Regions from separate parts of the Pseudoflavonifractor sp. HNCC25GI2 genome, predicted to be linked through region 2. Evidence: riboswitches for the same ligand, from Rfam matches in the RefSeq annotation. Region 2 holds a riboswitch; each other region holds the start of a gene.
The links. A riboswitch is a leader RNA that binds a small molecule or an ion and turns the genes downstream of it on or off. The one in region 2 is predicted to bind cyclic di-GMP.
Positions count from the first base shown of each region.

Region 1: linked by a shared signal. The riboswitch ahead of AC3YUO_RS10855 (VWA domain-containing protein) and the one ahead of AC3YUO_RS09125 (InlB B-repeat-containing protein) in region 2 are both predicted to bind cyclic di-GMP.
Region 3: linked by a shared signal. The riboswitch ahead of AC3YUO_RS10865 (LPXTG cell wall anchor domain-containing protein) and the one ahead of AC3YUO_RS09125 (InlB B-repeat-containing protein) in region 2 are both predicted to bind cyclic di-GMP.

Region 1 is NZ_JBYUOW010000009.1:35,818-41,063, reverse strand. Features, by position in the region: gene AC3YUO_RS10860 (leucine-rich repeat protein) at 1-1,368, shown strand, start outside; cyclic di-GMP riboswitch class I at 1,720-1,835, shown strand; gene AC3YUO_RS10855 (VWA domain-containing protein) at 1,872-5,246, shown strand, end outside.
Region 2 is NZ_JBYUOW010000006.1:1,257-6,502, forward strand. Features, by position in the region: gene AC3YUO_RS09125 (InlB B-repeat-containing protein) at 1-2,165, opposite strand, end outside; cyclic di-GMP riboswitch class I at 2,199-2,283, opposite strand; gene AC3YUO_RS09130 (Spy0128 family protein) at 2,653-5,246, opposite strand, start outside.
Region 3 is NZ_JBYUOW010000009.1:44,120-49,365, reverse strand. Features, by position in the region: gene AC3YUO_RS10885 (ABC transporter ATP-binding protein) at 1-258, shown strand, start outside; gene AC3YUO_RS10880 (ABC transporter permease) at 255-1,379, shown strand; gene AC3YUO_RS10875 (ABC transporter permease) at 1,376-2,377, shown strand; gene AC3YUO_RS10870 (hypothetical protein) at 2,489-2,683, shown strand; cyclic di-GMP riboswitch class I at 2,681-2,802, shown strand; gene AC3YUO_RS10865 (LPXTG cell wall anchor domain-containing protein) at 2,839-5,246, shown strand, end outside.

The DNA of each region.
Region 1 (5,246 bases), on a different contig from region 2:
GCTGCTACTGTGCCTGATGGTAGTGTGGATGACAACTCCCGCTTCTTTGACATGCAGTCCAAGCTGCTGGACGTCAGCGAGCAGCTGTTGAATACGCAGGGCTATGATAACCGGGTGGCCTTTGTTACCTTTGCAACCAATGCTACGGAGTACTTGCATACGCAGAATTTCACTCAGGACTATGACATGGCGGAGAATTTTGTTATGGCGTATCAGCCCTATGGATCTACGAATTACGCCATTGCCCTGGATGCCGCCTATAGCCTGATTGCCAACCGTGAGGATACTTCTCGGGAGGCCGCGGTAATCTTTATCTCCGACGGAAAACCCAACCGAAACTTTGCAGCGAACTCCAGTAACATGGAGAAGATTTTGCCGGAAATTGAAGAATATGCCGATAGAATCAAGAGTATTCAGCAATTTGGCCACGGGACCAAGATCTTTGGTGTTATGCAGTCGGTTCCGGCCAGCGAAGAGGCCGACTGTATCAACGCTATGAAGCGGCTTTGTAGCGACGGTTTGTTCTTCTTGGCCAGCGATACTCAGGAGTTCAGTGATGCCATCAACAATGCAATCGGCGCGTCTTATAACATTTATACCTTGGTGGATACCATTGACCCTGCCTTTACGCTGGATGAGAGCAGCATTACCGTTTCGGCCGGCACCTACCAGGTCGGCGAGGACGCGGATGGAAACACCACGATTACCTGGACCATCACTGGCGTGCCCTACCTGACCCACACCATGAACTACGACCTGATGCTCAATCAGGTGAACGACAGCTACCCCTATGGATCCTTTGATACCAATGAGGGAGACGCTGTTGTGGCGCTGGGTGCTGACAACGTGAATGCAGTCGCTACACCTGTTCTTACCCGGGAGCGTTCTTCTTCCGGTGGCGGCGGCAGCAGCTACGACTATTACAACGTCACGGTCAACTATCTGGATGAGGATGGAAACAGCATTGCCTCCAACCACAGCGAGCGCATCCGTGAGGGCCTGCGCTATGATGTGACCGCTTACGACGCCATTGCCATCGAGGGCTATACCTACGACAGAACTACCGGTGATCCGCTCACCGGCACGATGAACGGCAACAAGGTGATCAACGTCTGGTATGTGGCCGAGGACACGGACATCACTGACCCCGAGGTTCCCGGCGGCGAGACGCCTGAGAATCCTGACGGTGGGGATGGAACCGAGCCTGGCACTGACCCCGGTGTGGACATCGAAGACCCCGATGTGCCCGGAGCAGAGGTGCCTGAGACTGGCGATATCTCTGCCCTGTGGCTGGCGCTGAGCGCCCTGTCCGGTACCGGACTGGCCGGCGTCACTCTGCTGGGCCGCAAGAAGCGGGACGAGGAGTAATTGCTCCGCAGAAGCGGTAAAACCATATCATTAAGACCACACCCCGGCGTTTACCGGGGTGTGGTCTGTTTTTGCGTAAAAAATGCGTAAAATATACAGAAAATGGCAAAAATGCTGAAAAATTTTTAAGAAATTGAACAAGAAAATAAAATTTGTAACCCCTTTTGTAACTCAAAGGTGCTATAATGAAACCCTGAACGCAGGATAGGAATCTTTTGCGTCCAGAGGAGAGAATATGGGCCAAAAAAGGGTGACCCGGAACCGCCTCCGGGAAAAGCCAATATTGGCTTTTTGCTTTGTTTTCAACAAAGCAAGCCTCTCCGAACAAAATGCGGAGGAATTCCGCAGGAATAGATGCAGGGGCAAACCGCTGGAAACGGCGGGACGCAAAGCCAGGGGGCTAAAGCGGAGCGAGCTCATCGGGAGGATGGAGTAAGAGCTGCCGCCAGGCCAGCCCAGCCGCCATGTATTCGATCTTCAGACAAAGGAAAGGAGAACGAAAAATGGCAATGAGAAGAAGACTGCAAAAAGTGTTCGCGTTGCTGCTGGTGGCCAGTATGACCATGAGCATGCTCACGGCGGGAGTGTTCGCAGAAGAGGGCGGTTCTTCGGATGCGGTTAAGCTGTCGTCGGTCACAATTCCTGAGAAGGACAAGAACATCTCTGTGGCTTATGGTACGGAGCTGGGGGATGTTCTGGAGAAGCTTCCCGGGACTCTGACGGGTACGGTTGAGGCGGCGGAGCCTGTCGATCCGCCGGTTGATCCAGTGGATCCCGATCAGTCTGAGGCATCTGAGGTGACTGAGCAGCCTGAGGTTCCCGAGCAGCCTGAGGTTCCCGAGCAGCCTGAGGTTCCCGAGCAGCCTGAGGTTCCTGAGCAGCCTGAGACGCCCGAGCAACCTGAGGTTCCTGAGCAGCCTGAGGTTCCTGAGCAGCCTGAGACGCCCGAGCAGCCTGTGGAGGGCGGTGAAGATGGAGTTCCCACTACTGTCATGCTGGCTGCGGTGCCCGGCGGTGAGTCGGATACTATCGTGCTGGGAGACTCCAATGAGCCCGAAACCGTAGAGGTTCCTGTTACCTGGTCCTGCGATCACTATGATGGCCGGACGGCCGGAGACTACACCTTTATCGCTACGCTGGGCGAGAGGTATTCCTATAGCGGCGATCCCCTTTCCATTACGGTGACGGTGGAAGAAAAACCAAAGGTTGACATTGAAGAGCAGTATATCATTACGCCGGAAACGCCGGATCCGAATACTGTGCTGAAGGCTGCGGCTGAGGCTAATGTTCCGGCGTTACTGAAGAGCGGCACATATGAAAAGGGCTTTAAGGCAGAAAATGTTACCCTTTATGTGGAAGGGAATGCTGTTATCAACGGCGGTATCACCCTGAAAAATGCAACTCTGGAGGGCTACACCGGCAGCGATATCCTGGACATTAAGGAGACTTCTGAAACCACAGTCAATACGGCAACGCTGAACTCTTTGACTGTGAATATTACCGGCGCAGCTCACAACTATTTGATTAATTGGGAGGGCGGTAATTTTACCCTGAACGATGCAGTCCTTTCTGCCAGCGGGAATACTAAAGGCTGTGGTCTGTATGCTGGTGGAGGAACTGCTGGCAGCAAGTTTATCGCCACAAACAGCGACGTTACCTTCAGCAACAACGTTCAGGGCAGCGGCGGCGGAGCCGGAATCTGGGCAAATGCAGATGGCAACTCGAACGCTGTATTTGAATTTATCGACAGCAGCCTGACGATGAATAACAATGGCCTGAATGGATTTATGGGCGCACCGGCTTCGTATTTGGGCGGCAACACCCCTACATTCGTTTTTGAGAATACCAATGTGACTGTGACTGGCAACGGAAGTTCCACAGATGACGGCGAAGGCGATGGTTTCAGCTACGGATATATCACCCTGCGCAATACAGGCAAGGGAGACTATACCTTTAACGTCAGCGACAACGACAACAACGGTTTGGACGGCGGAAGAGAAAATAATGCCGCACTGGATGCCGAAGGATACACCATCATTGCCAACGGGAATGGCAACATTGGTCTTAACATTTCCAAGTTAAATAAGGACCAATCCGCATCTACGATTAAGGATTGTACCGTTATTGCAAATGGAAATGGTTCTCATGGTATCCAGGTAAAGCAGCCGCTGAATGTGGTAAATTCCAGCTTTACCACCAATGAAAATGGCAAGGATGGATTTAGATTTTTTGCTTCCAGTGTTACGGCAAACTTTGATGCGAAATCTTCTGTCATTGCCAACGACAACGCAAACAGCGGTTTCTATTTTTATGGAACTGCCCTGTCGGCGGCAGAAGGCGCACAATTTGAGCTGTGCGGCAATGGCAACAGCGGACTTTATGTGTATCGCGGCAGTGTCGAGCTTGGAAACGCTGATGTGACCATCATGCACAATAGCTCCAACAGCTTTGGCGGCGGTATCTATATCTACAATAACAATGGATCTCTGACTCTGCCCGTAGGCGCGGCGGTATACAATAACGCTGCCAACAAGGCCGGCGACGACATTTACAGCAAGGGCACCATTACATTCAGCAAAGTTGGTTCCGAGTGGACTCTGGATGACTGCAGTCACGAAATTGATGGCTGGTATCAGGATGGCGCGGAACACCGCTGGTCCGCCCACTTTAAACCCCTGAATGCGGTAGAATTCAAGCAGTTCGAACGCAACGGCGTTGCCTTTGTGACAGGTGAGCTGTCCCTGAAGGCAGCTCATGGGCTGGTTCCCGAGGATTCCGAGCAGTCCGATTGGCAGACCTCCAAGTCCAAGACAGCCACCAACCTGGATTCCAACTATGAGTCCAAGGTGACGCTGGCGCTTCCCGCGGCGGAAGAGACTCTGAAATCCGACGTGGTATTTGTACTGGACAAGTCCACCAGCGCGGAAGTGGAGCGGCAGATGCTGGACATGCTGAGCGATTTGAACAACCAGGCTAAGGAAACCGGCGCTGTGATCAAGGTGGGCGTTGTGATCTTCAATAAGGTGGCGAACAATGTTCTGGAGCTGACCGAGCTGAACGACGCCAACCTGCCTGTCATCCAGCAGGCGATTGAGACGAAGATCTCCAGCGGCACCAATACCCACGCCGGGCTGCTGGCCGGTAAAGCTATGCTGGACGAAGATACTGGTGTAGACGCAAACCGGAAGTATATGATTTTCGTCAGCGATGGTATCACCTATATTTTTGACGAAGAAGCAAATTCCATTAACTCTCAGCAGATGACCAACGGCGAGTACGCGATTATGGCTGGCCCTGACTGCTGGGCAATCCGCCACTATGCAGAGGGCGGAAAGGATTACCTGCCTGAAAGCTTTGAAAGCTACCTGAACGATGTGGGACAGGATCTGGATATGGTCAAGGAGTATATCCAGCTTTACGACAATACCGCCAGCAACACAGACCTGCACATCCCCAGAGAAAATGGAACCGAGTATCCTACCTGTGTGGATGTGGCGCTCTATAAGACCTACAAGACCTATATGGAGGCTGTAGAGGCTGGCTATCGCTGCTATGCGGTTGCGGCTGACACCGGCGCTGCTTCTGACTATCCCTGGGGTCCCGCATTTATGAGCTATCTGGCGGACGGAGAGTCGGTTTCCTTCAAGGAAATTCAGAATGACATCTATTACCTTCTGGCTGATGGCTCCACAGTCAAGGATGTTATCGGCTACGGCGATGACTACAACTTCGACTTTGTCAACGACATGAGCAAGTTGTCCCTGACCGTGAACGGTGTGGAGCAGACCGTACGTGAAATCGAACTGCTCGATCCCATGTTCAGCGGCTCTTATGAGACTGCCCGCTACGCCTTTGGTGAGGCGAATGAGGAGGGTGTT
Region 2 (5,246 bases):
GAGACGGCGGCGGCGCAGATCCACAGGGGGGAGATATCGCCGGTCTCGGGCACATTGGCCAGGGGTACATCCTCATCGGAAAGATCGATGTCGGAACCGTCGGAACCTTCCGTACCATCGGGCAGTTCGCCAGTGGGTACATCGGGGTCCTCAATATCCTCGGGCAGGCCACCCTGAGGCACGTCCTCATCTTCGAGGTCAGTCTCTTCCGCGGTATAGTAGACATTGATGACCTTGTTGCCATTCATGGTACCAGTGAGGCTATCACCGGTGGTGCGATCGTAGGTGTAGCCTTCAATCTCCATGGCGTCGTAGGCGGATACATCGTAGTGACTGCCGCTTCTGAGTTGTTCATTGTGGCTGGAGGCGATGGTGTTGCCGTCCTGATCCAGGTAGTTGACAGTGACAGTGTAATAAGTGGTCCCGCCGCCGGAGCTGTTTTTGGTCCAGGAGCCGGTCAGAGTCACGGTTTTCTCAGGCATGGTAAAGGAACCATTGGAGATAGTCACGTCGGAAGAGGTCCAGCCGGAGAATGTGTAGCCAGACAGGGTGGGGGCGGCGGCCACAGAGACAGTCTGGCCCTTGCTGTAAGAAGACACTTCAGGAAGGGCGGGAGCGTCGGTGGGTACAGTTCCCGTATACTGATAAGTTACGGTATACTGAGTGGCGGGGGGAGTAACATCCTTTTCCGTCAGCTTAATGTGAATGTGATAGGCATTGTCGCTGTCTTCCCATTTCACATTGTCATAGGTGAAGCCGGTATAATCCGTGGCATTAAGCTTATTGTTGTCGGAAAGCTGTGTATTGGCCGCCGCAACCAGTTCCTCAACGCTGTCAAAGTTTCCAGTGAGCTTGGCATCTGCCAATTCACTCAGCGTGATATCAGTCTTGCCGCTCTTTACGTCTGCAATTTCCTGGCTTTCCAGGTAAACGTATCCGGCTTTTACGGACAGAGAACCGGTCAGTCCGGGCAGAGGGCCGGAAACCGTGTAAGAGGCTGTATTCAGGCCCTCAATATAGAAGCGAACAAAGCTGGAATTGTTGGAGTCGTCTTCTTTGAGGGTCCACTTGGCATACAGGGTAATATCATCGGTAACGGTGTCCTCGCTAAAATTCCAGGGGGTAGTGCAGTCTTCATCCTGATACCAGCCACCAAAGTCACAATTGGTCTTGCTGGGAGCCTCGGGAGCGGAGATCAGAGAGCCATCCAGAACCTTCAGAACCTTGGGCTCCACATCGGTGCCGCCCTGGCTGTCGAAGGTTACTGTGTAGGTCTTGGGAATGGAAGAGCTGCCGGGAACATAGAGCTCAATGTAGTTTTCACCCTCATAGCTCTGAACATCGAACTCGGAATAGGGGATTACAATCTCTTCGCGCTGACAAGTCAGCCAGAAGTTATCTTTCAAATACCAATATGCAAAGGCAACCTTGATCCCAGTTGCTTCGGCAGGCTGAATATAGTCCCCCAAACTTCCGATGAGGAACGTGCTCTGGTTATACATGTCGTAGTTGGCTGCATCAATACCAATGGCATCGGGAGAACCACCGTTTTCGGACAAAATCTGGATTCGCTCCGGATAATAGGAGAGCAGCTTGCCCATATCCTCCTCATAGCTGCTCTTGCTCATGAAGTAGGCATCCATTTCGTTGCGATTCATGAAATGGAACTGCTGGATCTCGGGCTCAGAGACAGGGGCGGGAATGTCGAGTGGGGTGCTGGTATAACAGCTGCTGTCATGAGTATGCTCAGGGAGCGTGCAGGTGAGAGCCATGGAAGACTCAGACTCTTCAAGACCGCATGCAAGAACAAGTTCGGAAGCGGATTCATCCTGTCCGCAAATCAGCTGACGGCTGCTTTCGGACACCGTGTAGCAAGAAGCATCGTGTACGTGCTCAGCATCGGTATTCTCACAGGTGAGAACGCTGCTGCCTTCAGTCTCCTGGTAGCAGGAGTCAGTGTGCTGATGCCCTTCTGTCATGGTGTAACAGGAATCGTCGTGCGTGTGGCCTTCTACCAGAGCGTAGCACGCATCAGAGTGTGTGTGCTCGTCCATGGTGCAGGTCAGAGTGCCTTCCTCAGCAAAGGCGCTGACAGGCAGCAGTCCCAGACACAAAACCAGTGCCAGGATAACAGATAGAACTTTCTTCTTTGCGGTTGCCATCATTTCGTTCTCCTTTCAACTTCGGAAAATCGAAATCCTGGCGGCTGGGCTGGCGTGGCGTGTTTGCTTTAGCCCCCTGGCTTTGCGTCCCGGCGTTTCCACCGGTTTGCCATTTGCAGTCTTTCGGGAGACGGTCTGTGTTTCCTCTGGCCTCGTACAGAGCAGTCCGTCTAACATGGATTGCGTTTCTGAATGAGGTGAAACGCTTGCTTTACTGTTGGGGAGTATAACATACGCTGGTTACAAAATTCGTTACATATTACAATTTTGCATTCAGAAAGAGAAAAAATATCATCCAAAAATCTTTGACAGTTTTTATGCATAATCAACAAGAGGAAAATAAGCATGAACAAAGCCCCTTAAAAAGCCGGGAGAGGAATTGCAATACAATTCATCCAGGCTATTTTAAGGGGCTTTGCCTAGCTTAGGAATTCAGATTTAGATTTGCTTTTAAAGTGTGAGCGTTATTGTGGATGGGAAAGAAGGAAAATTAGCCTTCCGTTTCATCCTTGCGCTTCTTGCCGGTGATAGCCAGCCAGACAACGCCCAGACCGGACACGGCCGCGGCCATGACCCAATACATCAGGTTGTCGCCGGTCTCGGGGACATCAGGCAGCTCGCCGCCGGGAACCTCGGGGTCGGTGATATCAATGCCGGGGTCAGTGCCGTCACCGGGATCGGTGCCGTCGCCGGTGTCAGGCAGCTCGCCGCCGGGAACGTCAGGATCTTCAATGTCGGTGCTGGAGGAGTAGTAGACATTGATGACCTTGTTGCTGTTCATGGTTCCGGAGAGCGCATCGCCGGTGGTCTCCACATAGGTGTAGCCCTCGATATCAATGGCGTCGTAGGCGCTGACATCGTAGGTGCGGCCCTCGCGGATCCGGTCGCTGTAGCTGGTGGCAATCTTGTCGCCGGTGTCCTGATCAAAGTAGTTGACGGTCACTGTGTAGTAGGTGGAACTGCTACCGCCGCCACCTCCGCTGCTGTATACGTTAGTGAAGGTACCAACGGCGTACTTGCCATCCGCATTGGCAATTTCAGTAGTATCCACCTTTACGGAGTCAATAACCAGGCTCTTGGTGCCGTCACCGTTGTCCTGCTCGGACACAGCAACAGTCACCGTATAAGTGGTGTTGTCATAGGTGATATTGCTGGAGTTGCCGGCAATCTCACTGACAATGTAGGTGTGCTCGCCGGCGCTGGTAATCTCAATGGCGGAGAAGTCAATGGCGCCGTCGGCTTTATTGGTACCGGTAGCTACCTGGGTATTGCCCTCCTTGACCACGAAATTGAACTGTCCGTTGGTCAAAGTGCTGTTGGTCAGCACCTTGGTGGCAGTAAGATTCAGTGTTACGCTGGCATCCTGAGGCAGGCTGCTCTCGTAGGAGTTGGCAAAGGTCACGTTCTCTACCGGCTGCTGGATATCGCCGTTCTTGTAAATGGTCTTTGCAACATTGAGAGTACCAGCGGCAGAGTCGTAGGACACATCCACCTTCACCAGATACCAGGTAGTATCGTAGGTCACGCCGGACACGTTGCCAGCAACCTCGCTGACCTTGTAGTAGTGGGTCCCCACACCGGAATAGAGGTCATTGCTGGAGTTGAACATCAGATTGGGAAAAGCCACCGCGCCGCTGGCGTCATTCTGCGCCTCGATGGCAACGTTGTGGTCCCAAGTACCGGTTGCATCGCAGGTCTCCAGGCGGAAGCTGAACTCCCCGGCGTTGATGCTGCGGCCGGTGAGGGTCTTAGTGGCCTGGATGGACACGCTGGCCCCATCAGGGGTATAGGTGTTGGTAAAGGAACCCACGGCATACTTGCCGCTGCTGGGCTGGACTTCCTGCTCATTCACCTTCACGGAGGAGACGTTCAGGTTCTTAGTGCCATCGCCATTGTCGCTCTCGCTGACGGTGATGGCCACGTTATAGCTGGTGGTATCATAGGAAATCTTGGTGTCGGTGCCGACTTCCTCGCTGACGGTGTAGTTGTAGGTGCCGGCGGCGGTGAACTCCAGAGCACCAAAGGTGATGGTTCCGTCGGCGGCGTTGGAGGCGGTCTTAACCACGCTGCCATCAGCGCCCTTAATTTGGAAGGTAAAGGCGTCGGCGGTCAGGGCCTTGCCGTTCAGATTCTTATTGGCGGTCAGCACCACGCTGACCTTCTCGTCGGCGGGAAGCTGGCTGGAATAGCTGTTGTTGAACTGAATGCTGTTCGCAGCAGCGTTGCCCTTGGCATAGGTCTTCGTAGCCGTCAGAGTGCCGTCGCCATTGTCGGCAACCGTTACAGTGACGGTGTAGACGCTTTCATCATAGGTCACGCCGCCCAGGTCGCCCTTCCGCTCGGTCACGGTGTAGGTGTAAGTGCCGGCAGCAGTGTAGGTAATGCTATCAAAGGAGAAGTTACCATTGGCATCATTGGTAGTGGTAGTGGTAGTGGGCATGGGAGCGCCGTCCTGTCCGGTCAGGACAAAGGTAAACTCACCGGCGTTAAGGGTACGGCCATCCAGCACCTTGGTGCCGGAGATCACAGTGGTAGCAGGGGTAATGGCCTTGTTGGTGATGGTGAGCTCGCCGTTCTCGAAGGTCGCGCCGGCGGCGGTAGCACCACTGCCGAACAGGCTCTCAAACCAGCTGGGCAGGCCGCTTCCGGAGTCCTGCACGCCCACATTGAGCTTGTAGACCTTGTTGGAAGCAACATAGCCCTGAGGCGCCTCGGTCTCTTCCATGTAATAAGTACCCACCGGGAGGTCCTTGATGTTCAGGGAACCACTCGTTCCAGTAATCAGAGTGGTAACCGTACCAGCAACATCATAGGTGTAGGTGTCGTTGCTGACGGAAAACTTCACCGGTTGGCCATTCGCATCCACAATTCTGAACTCGGCACCGGACAGCAGGGTGCTTGTGTTATCCGCATCTGCCTTATTCAGGGTAAAGGAAGCTTTGGTGGGGTTCTTGGCCCAGACTGCGTAGAGGTGGAGGGAGGACATCAGGGTGATGGGCTGACCGGCCTCATACTGGGGTTCTGTCGCCTTGCTGTCCTCACTCCAGCCCAGGAAGGTGTAACCTTCACGCGGGGGCAGCTTGG
Region 3 (5,246 bases), on a different contig from region 2:
GACATCCTCAACCGCCAGAAGAAGGACGGGGTGGGTATCCTGTTCGTGGGCGAGGACCTGGACGTGATGATGGCCCTGTGCGATAAGATTATGGTGCTGTGCCACGGCCGGCTCATGGGCGTGGTCCACGCCCACAAGACCACCAAGGAGGAGCTTGGCCTGATGATGACGGGCGCCCTGGACCTCACCGGGGACGAGGCCCGCCACGCCAAGGGCATCGCCAAGGACACCCGCTTTGGAGAGGAGGCCGGAGAATGAAACCGAAACAGCCGCTTTTTCATGTGGTGAAGCGGGACCATGTGAGCCGCAGCCAGCTGGTGCTGGCCTACGTGCTGGCCGTGGTCATCGCCGTGGCGGTGGGCGCCGTGCTGCTCACCGTGATGGGGGTCCCCTTCGGGGCCTTCTACCAGAAGATGTTCACCCTGGGCCTTCTGGACAACAAGTTCGCCTATAAGAATGTGGAGAACTTTATCAAGCTTTTCGTGCCCCTGCTCATCACCTCTCTGGCCCTGGCGCTGGCCTTCCGCATGCGCTTCTGGAACATCGGCGGCGAGGGTCAGTTCACCCTGGGTGCCCTGTGCGCCGGCGCGGTGGCCATGCAGCTGGGGGACAGCCTGCCCCGCATCGTGGTGCTGCTGCTCATGGCCCTGGCCGGCATGGTGGGCGGCGGCCTCTATGGCGTCATCGCCGCCGTTCTGAAGGTGCGCTACGGCACCAACGAGACCCTGCTCACCCTGATGTTCAACTACATGGCCCTCTATCTGCTGGCCTTCTTCGGCGAGACCCGGGGCGCCTGGAACTTCTTCCTGGACCCCCAGTCTCCCCGCCCCCGGTTCCAGACCTTCCCCGCCAATGCCCAGATGCTCACCATCCCCATCGGCCCCTTCTCTCTGAATGTGAGCCTGCTGGTGGCCCTGGCCCTGTGCGCGGGTATCTTCGTGTACCTCAAGTACACCAAGCAGGGCTATGAGATTGCCGTGGTGGGCGACAGCCCCAACACCGCCAAGTACGCCGGCATGAAGGTGGGCGCCATCGTCATCCGCACCGTCTTTATTTCCGCCGCCCTTATTGGCCTGGCGGGCGCCTTCTGCGTCTCCTCCGCCGGGGTGCTGTCCACCTCCCTCACCAATGACGTGGGCTGGACGGGCATCATCGTGGCCTGGCTTGCCAAGCTGAACGTGGCGGGCATCCTGGTGGCTTCCGCCCTCATCACCGTGCTGCAGTACGGCGCCCAGGCGGCCAGCGTCACCTACTCCAGCGTGGACGCCAACTTTGCCGACCTGCTCCAGGGCATGATCCTCTTCGCGGTGCTGGCGGCAGACTTCTTTACCCGCTTTAAACTGGCGCGCAGCGCCCACTCCGGGGAGGTGGCAAAATGAACGATACCAGCGCGGCCAGCATTCTGGTCCTGTTTCTGTTCAACATCATTGTCTATAACATCCCCCTGCTCTACGGCACGGTGGGCGAGATTATCACCGAGAAGGCGGGCAGCCTGAACCTGGGCGTGGAGGGCACCATGGCCGTGGGCGCCATGTTCGGCTACCTGGCCGGAGCCTGGACGGACAACATCCTGGTGGGCCTTGTGGTGTCCTTCCTCACCGCCGCCCTGTGCGGACTGCTGTTCGCCGTCCTCACTGTCTCCCTTCAGGCCAACCAGAACGTCACGGGCCTCACCATCACCACCTTCGGCGTGGGCCTCTACTTCTTCATCGGCAAGGGCGTGGGCCAGAACTGGCCCACCATGCAGCAGGCCCCCGGCCTGTCCGCCGCCTTCGGAGAAATCCACATTCCGGTGCTCTCCGACCTGCCGGTGGTGGGCAAGGTGTTCTTCTCCCACAACCCCCTGGTCTACCTGGGCCTGGCCATCGCGGTGCTGGCCTGGTGGTACCTGTCCTGCACCCGCATGGGCCTGAAGCTGCGGGCCGTGGGCGAGAACCCCGGCGCCGCCGACTCGGTGGGCGTCAACATCCTGCTCTATAAGTACCTGAACCTGATGCTGGGCTCGGGCATTATGGGCCTGGGCGGCTTCTACATGGCCCTCAACATGAGCGGCTCCTTCGAGGGATCCAACTGCTGGGTCAACGGCTACGGCTGGATTGCCATCGCCCTGGTTATCTTCGCCAACTGGAACCCCCTGTACGCCATCCTGGGCACCGTGGTCTTCGGCTTCTTCAACACCCTCCAGGTGTATGCCGGAACCCTGGCCTCGGCCTTCCCCGACGGGCTGGGCTGGCTCAACGCCGTTCCGCCCCACCTCTTCAAGGCCCTGCCCTTTATCATCACCGCCATCGTGCTGGTGGTTTCCTCCATCCGCAGCAAAGAGGGCAGCGGCCAGCCCGCCGCCCTGGGCCTCAACTACTTCCGGGAGGAGCGGTAAGCTCCGCCGGACCGCATCCTTCGCCGTCCCCCGTCCGGGGGACGGCTTTTTTTATACCTTCTGCAGGCGTCGGATCCCTGATGGGAAGTGCGACAAAAAATTTTTAAAAGAATGAAAGAGAAAATTCAAGATGTAACCGCTTTTGTAACCGAGGGGTGCTATAATAAGGCTACAAAACGCAATATGGGCGATCATTTTGCGTGTGTGAGAGGGAAAACCGGAGAAAAGCCAATATTGGCTTTTGCTTTGTTGAAAACAAAGCAAGGGAACTCTCAAAACAGCATGCGGAGGAATTCCGCAGAATAGATGCAGGGGCAAACCGTCTGAAAGGGCGGGACGCAAAGCCAGGGAGCTAAAGCGGAGCCGGGCAGAGGGACGAGCAGGCCGTCCCAATCCCGAGCCGCCAGGCCGGCCCAGCTGCCATGTATTCGATCTTCAGATTTTAGAAAGGAGAACGAAAAATGGCGACAAGAAAACGACTGCAAAAACTGTTTGCGCTGCTGTTGGTGCTCAGCATGACCATGGGTATGCTGAATATCACGGCCTTTGCGGCAGGAGGGGATGGGGAAGATCATTCCCACAACGCAATTATCTGCGAGACCTGCGGGGGCGATCACGAGGTTGAGGTGACTGTGCCCTGCTCCGCCTGCGGCGGGACCGGAAACGTGGACGGCTCCGCTGAGGAAACCTGCGGGAGCTGTAACGGTACGGGTGAGCGCCAAGAGGCTCAGGAGTGTGTGGACTGTATTGATGGTTATACCTCCTGTATCGGTGAGTTTGCGGGTGAGGTGACCACGGCCGCTACTTGCGTAGCTGCTGGTGTTATGACTTATACCTGTGAAACCTGCCAAGCCAGCTACACGGAGGAAATTCCTGTGGATGCTGCCGCCCATCAGTGGGGCGAACCTGTGGCCCTGGAGGGGAAGGTGCCCACCTGTGTCGACGATGGAGAGGGCACCCGCACCTGTGTTCTTTGTGAGGTACAGGAAAATGTAGTGATGCCCGCCACTGGCCAGCACACTTATGGCGATGATCTGAAGTGCACTGTCTGTGGTGCTGTCAAGCCCGGCGAGGAACCGGAGGAAATGACGCAGGAAAGCCTCCAAAAGGCTATTGACGAAGTTGAGACCGGCGGTACCGTTACCTTGACGGGCAATGTGACCCTGACCAGCACCATCAACATCAGTAAGAGCTTGGTGCTGGACCTGAATGGCTTTAGCCTGGAGGGTAGTGTTGAACGTTTGCTGATCATCAATAGCCAGGACGGCGCTTCGATGGACGTGACTGTTAAAGGGGGCACCTTGGACGGAAGCAAAGGCACCGATCTGGTCGATCATAATACCTACGGCGGTGCTATTTACTGCACTGCCGGCAAGAGCAGCATTCTAAGGCTCATTGATTGTGTCTTTGTAAATAATGCTGCGGGTATCGGCAGTGCTCTGTGGACGAATGGCTCTCTCTATATGGAGGGGTGCATCCTTAAAAATAATATAGGCGTCTCTACTGGCACCAACTACGGATCTGCTGTGGCAGTAAAGGGTCCCACCACCACTGAGGGTGCCGATGCGCCCAAAATCCCCTTTGTCACCATTACTGGTTGTACCTTTGAGGCCAACGGTTGGGATACCGCCAGTACGCTGGGAGGCGCTGTGTACCTGTTGGGGGTGGATACCGCCGTGGTGAGTGATAGTTCCTTTACTGCCAACCAGGGTGGTACCGGCGGTGCTGTATATTGCAGCAATAGTAATTCTTTCTCCGTTACCGACTCGGAGTTTAACGGCAATACCAGCGTCGCTGGTACCGGCGGCGGTGCAGTATATGTGGATAATACCAAGAATCTGAACTTTGACGGCTGCACCTTTACCGATAACACTGCTATCTCTATGGGCGGTGCCATTTGTTCTGGCCTCCAGAACAACTTGACTGTCTCTGACTGCACCTTTACCGGAAATAACACTAACAGCAACGGCGGCGCGATTTCTCACCAAAGCGGCCCGGCTGCCATCTCCGACAGTATCTTCTCTGGCAATACCGCCGGCATTATGGGCGGCGCGATCCTGGTGGCTGATACCTTTGCTAAGAGTACTACCTTGATGCTTGAGAGATGCACCATCGAGGACAGTGTTGGCGGCTATGGTGGCGCGCTGGCTATTCAAGGTATCAAGGGCAGCTATGTGGTACCCGCCACTGTGGACGGTGAGACCACCATTACCAACAGTACTGCCACCGTGTACGGTGGTGCTGTTTACGCGGCCTATATGGACCTGGACCTGGGCGCCGATATCACTGGTGCTACCAGCCCCAGCTACGGTGGCGCAGTGTATGCCTACTTGGGTGACCTGAATGTAACGGGAAATATTACCGGCGCCGTGGGTGCCAACTACGGCGGAGCCATCTATGCCAATCAGGCCAACGTGACAGTTGCCAGCACCATTACCGGCAACAGCGTGACCCTGCACAGCACCGGCGTCAACGGCTACGGCGGCGGCATTGCCAGCCTGTATGGAACCCTGACCCTGGGTGAGGGCGCGGCCGTTTACAATAATACCGCTGCCGGGGCCGGCGATGACATTTATAGTATGGGCATGGAGGGTTATCCCAATGTGCTTAATTTGGTACCCGCTGGAGAGATGTCTGGTGACCTGTTGCTGGCCGACGGCGAAAAGATCACCGGCTGGTATCTGGACGGTCTCAAGGGCGCGGACAGCACGAAGCGCTGGAGTGTTGATAGCTACTATACACAGTATACTCCTGTAAAAGATGAAACTGTAAACCTGGCGCTTAAGGCGGCTCATGGAGCGATCAGCAGTGGCGGCGGCGGAAGCAGCTACGACTACTACACTGTGACCGTCAACTACCTGGACAAGGA